One region of the Catenibacterium sp. CAG:290 genome, then DNA from elsewhere that is predicted to be linked to it. Evidence: a T-box and tRNA genes for the amino acid it is inferred to sense, from the RefSeq annotation. Region 1 holds a T-box; the other holds one or more tRNA genes.
The links. The T-box of region 1 lies ahead of leuS (leucine--tRNA ligase). A T-box ahead of a tRNA ligase gene usually reads a tRNA of that ligase, here a tRNA-Leu.
Positions count from the first base shown of each region.

Region 2: it has a tRNA-Leu gene. The T-box ahead of leuS (leucine--tRNA ligase) is inferred to sense a tRNA for this amino acid. The anticodon was not compared.

Region 1 covers NZ_FR898820.1:7,966-10,462, reverse strand. The annotation lists gene QVO42_RS06290 (ABC transporter ATP-binding protein/permease) at 1-1,397, shown strand, start outside; T-box leader at 1,444-1,643, shown strand; gene leuS (leucine--tRNA ligase) at 1,686-2,497, shown strand, end outside.
Region 2 covers NZ_FR898761.1:4,026-6,522, forward strand. The annotation lists gene QVO42_RS00470 (galactokinase) at 1-588, shown strand, start outside; gene QVO42_RS00475 (DUF134 domain-containing protein) at 665-1,351, shown strand; tRNA gene QVO42_RS00480 (tRNA-Leu) at 1,398-1,481, shown strand; gene asnB (asparagine synthase B) at 1,723-2,497, opposite strand, start outside.

The DNA of each region.
Region 1 (2,497 bases):
ATGATCCAGATATTATTCTATGTGATGAACCAACAGCTTCACTTGATCCAGATAATGCAGAGAGAGTATTAAAGATGTTGAAGCAGCGTTCTCATTCTTCTCTTGTATTATTTGTATCCCATGATAAAGCATCAGTAAAACAATATAGTGATCGTATTATAGAGATGAAGGATGGATGTATTATAAAGGATACACTTATTCAAAAGACAGAAAGTTATCCTAAAGAGAATCATAGTAATAATAAAAGGTGTTATTTTCCTATACTTAAATTAACTATCCAATCATTCTTAAGTAGTCGTAAAAGATTTTTTCAGATGTCATTTTCTCTATCTATCGCATTATTATGTTTGATGATGACTTTTACCTTTACATTCTCTTTTCGTAATACTATTTATCAATATCTTTCTTCATTGATTCCACAAAAGTCTATTACTTATAAATTACGTAATGATGATCCGCTCTCTTTAACTCATTTCAATGAAGCATCCTATCATTATTTAAATCTTGATGATTATGATCTCATGGGAATCTCTCATAATAGTCAAAGATATCAGAAGAATGAAGTTCTGTTTATATCTGATGACTCGTCCTATACCACTCATTATATATATGGTAGAGCTCCACAAAATAATGATGAAATTGCGGTACCTCTCTCTACTGCAAGAAAGCTTGCACAAAAGAATAAGGTCAATACATTACTTAATACAACTTGGACAATCTATTATAAGCATCAATTAAAGATAAAAGGAAAAGAAGTAAAGATAGTTGGTATTTCTCCACAAACCTATAATTATGATGCCTTTTATATGTATGAATATGCCAATTATCATTGGATAGAGTCTATCTTTAATCAAACACCGACTGCAAGATATGGTATGCTGAAATATAAGGAAGATAAATCCATTATAGATTCTTTAAAAAAGAATTATCCTGAATATGAGTTTAAAGCAATGGGGGAATCGACTCAAAAAACTTTTAATCAGAATATGAATAGAATCCAGATGGTTCTAGTGGTATTCTCTATTCTCACAATACTTTCTTCTATATTTATGATTATGGAAATCATGATTCTTCATGCGATGCATTTAAAGAAGGATCATGCCATCATGAAGGCCTATGGTGAAAAGAAGATACACATTTTCAAGATATCTTTCTATCAATGTTTGATTCTTCATTCTTATAGCTATGTGACAGCATCTCTCATATTACTTGGTATTATGAAGATAATGAATCAAATAATCCCACAGATTACAGACTTTCCTATGCATATCACTTTCCAGCCTCTTATTATGTTGATATTGTGGATTGGTTCTTTCTTATTAGTTTGTTTCTCTACACTATTTAGTATTCTTTATATTATCAAACTCAATCCATCCCGCATCCTTAAAATGAGATGATACTTCTTGCAAATAATGGGAAATTATGATAAGGTGTGTAAGTATATGAAAGTCAAGGAACTAGAGTAGTAGATGGTCATACTTTTTAAGAGAACTTATGGCTGGTGTGAATAAGTAAAGTCATCCATTGAACTCGCTAGGGAGATGGGTCTGTGATAAGCAGATCACGTATTGCTGCGTTAAAGCATTAAGCGCATGAATCAGTCTTCATGAACTAAGGTGGTACCGCGAGTTCTCGTCCTTAGACATGAGGACTTTTTTTATTTTAAAAGTGGAGGAGACAAAATTATGACTTATGATCATAAGATAGCAGAAAAGAAATGGCAGAAATACTGGGAAGAGAATAAGACATTCGAAACAGATGTTTATGATTTCTCAAAGCCTAAATACTATGCCTTAGACATGTTCCCTTATCCATCAGGACAAGGTCTTCATGTTGGACATCCAGAAGGATATACAGCAACTGACATCATGTCAAGAATGAAGAGAATGCAGGGATATAACGTATTACATCCAATGGGATTTGACTCATTTGGTTTACCTGCTGAACAGTATGCAATCAAGACAGGTAACCACCCTGAAGGATTTACATTAAAGAATATTCAGACTTTCACTAAACAGTTAAAGATGTTAGGTTTCTCATTTGACTGGGATAAGCAGGTATCTACTTGTGATCCTAGCTTCTATAAATGGACTCAGTGGATTTTCAAACAGTTATATGAAGATGGTTTAGCTAGATATGTAGATATTCCTGTTAACTGGTGTGAAGAATTAGGTACAGTACTTGCAAACGATGAAATCATCGATGGTAAGAGTGAACGTGGTGGATTCCCTGTTATTCGTAAGAATATGAAACAGTGGGTTATTGATATCCCTAAATATGCTGAAAGATTACTTGCAGGATTAGAAGAAGTTGATTGGCCAGAATCTACTAAAGAAATTCAGAGAAACTGGATTGGTAAATCAATCGGTGCTCATGTTGATTTTAAGGTAGATGGTTATGATGATAAATTCACAGTATTCACAACACGTTGTGATACATTATTTGGAGCTACTTATTGTGTATTAGCACCAGAACATGAATTAGTAGAAAAGATTAC
Region 2 (2,497 bases), on a different contig from region 1:
TTGAATACTGATTTCTCAAATTTTGATTATACTCTATGTTGTGTGAATTCTAATGTGTGTAGATCGGATAATACAATTGATTATGATGCTATTCCGAAAGAAATGATCAAGGTGGCTAACTTCTTTAAGAAAGATGTCTTAAGAGATGTTTCTTATGATGAGTTCATGAAGAATTACCGTATGGTAAGAGCAAGAGTAGGGGATCGTCCAGCACTTCGAGCACTTCATTTCTTTAAGGAAGAAGATCGTGTCTTAAAGCAGACAGAAGCACTTGAAAAGGGAGATTTTGATACTTTCTTAAAACTAGTAAGAGAATCTGGAGACTCTACATTTAAAGCACTACAGAATATTTATCCACAGGAAAGTACACGTCATCAAAATATTGGTACAGCTATTGTATTAAGTGAAAACTTTTTAGGTGAAGATGGTGTTGTAAAAGTGAATGGTGGAGGATTCTCAAGTACTATGATTGCCTTTGTGAAAACAAATAGAATTAACGATTATGCATCTTATATGGATTCTATATTTGGTAAGGGTTCTTGTTATATTATTCATACAAGAGAACAAGGCGCAATAAGATTACTCTAAAGCAGTGAAAACTGCTTTTTTTTATAATTCTTTGTGCTATAATGTTACCGACATATGTCAGTAACTGGAGGAGCGTATGGCTAGACCAAAGAGATCAAGGACAATTACAGGATTTCCTGAATACAATATGTTTGTACCTGATGGTATACCTCAAAGAGGCTATATAGAGCTTGAATTAGATGAATTTGAGGTCATCCGTCTTATAGACTATAAGTCCTATACACATGCCAAATGCGCTGATAAGATGAATATATCACGTACTACAGTCACTGAAATATATGCCAGAGCAAGAAAAAAGATAGCACGCAGTATTATGGAAGGCTATCCTTTAAGAATTGAAGGCAATGAATGTATAAAGAAAACAGGTTATCCTGTTTTAAAAGTAAAAGGAGAACATATTATGAGAATTGCGGTAACTTATGAAAACGAATCAGTTTTTCCACACTTTGGAAAAACTTCACAATTTAAATTATATGATGTAGAAAACAATGAAATCAAAGAATCACAGGTCGTTGGTACAGAAGGATTAGGCCATGGTGCTCTAGCAATCTTATTATCTAATATGAATGTAGATGTATTGATCTGTGGTGGTATTGGTAGAGGTGCTATTATGGCTTTAAGTGGGTCTAATATTAATGTCGTAGGTGGAGTGACAGGTGATTGTGATACTGCAGTAAAAGCTTATTTAGATGGTACACTAGTTACTGAGTCAGAACCTACTTGTGGATGCAGTCATGATAACTGTGAATGCCATCATGAATAATATTTGACAAACAAATAAAACGAGAATAAAATCAAAACTGTTGAATGCTCGGATGGTGGAATGGTAGACACGCCAGTTTCAGGTACTGGTGGTTTATGCCGTGTGGGTTCAAGTCCCATTCCGAGCACCAATAGTTAGTAACGTGGGTAACCACGTTTTTTTATGCATAAAAAAAGACTATGAATAATTCAAAGCCTCTATATAATGATTCCCAAAAATCCTAATGCAAGGAAAATAAGAATGAGATAAATCACAACTTTTAAACTCCATTTAAATATGTAAAACATCACAATAAATGGAAGAAACGCAAGAAAGAACACCATAGATAATAATGTACCTAACATAATCATCACCTCATTCTTATTATAATATTATTTTCCAGAAGCTCCATAGTTTTTAAGTACTCTGGCACTTGGGTCATTCACATCACAGTTTTCCCATGTCTTATTAGGCATCCAGAAGTCTTTGATCCATTTAGCTTTTCCTGGGTAATAAGATTCAAAGATATCACGATATAATAATGATTCTTTAGTAAATGGTGTACAGTAAGGATACTTCTCTTTAGCGTTTACTACATCTTCATCTGTATATAATGAATCAGCGTATTCTTTTAAGTAATCTACCATAGAATGTCCTACTGCATCAGAGAATGCTGCTTTTTCTCTAAATAAGATATCTTGAGGAAGATAGTTTAATCCTTCAAAAGCATGTCTTAGTAGATATTTACCTTTGTTGTAAGTGTTCATTTTCTTCTTAGGATCAATACGCATAGTATAATCCACAAAATCAAGATCTGCGAAAGGAACACGTCCTTCTAAGGCATTTGCACTAATACATCTATCTGCTCTTAATACATCATACATATATAATTCACGCATACGTTTTTGAGATTCCTTCTGGAATTCTTCAGGACTAGGTGCAAAGTCTGTATACTTATAACCAAATAATTCATCACTGACTTCACCGGTTAAAATAACCTTTAAATCAGTATGTTCATGAATATATTTACATAGAAGATACATACCAATACTTGCACGAATAGTCGTAATATCCCAAGTTTCTAATGTACGAATGACTTCTCTTAAAGAACCTAATACATCTTCTTTAGTCATAATAACTTCTGTATGATCAGTACCTAAGAATTCA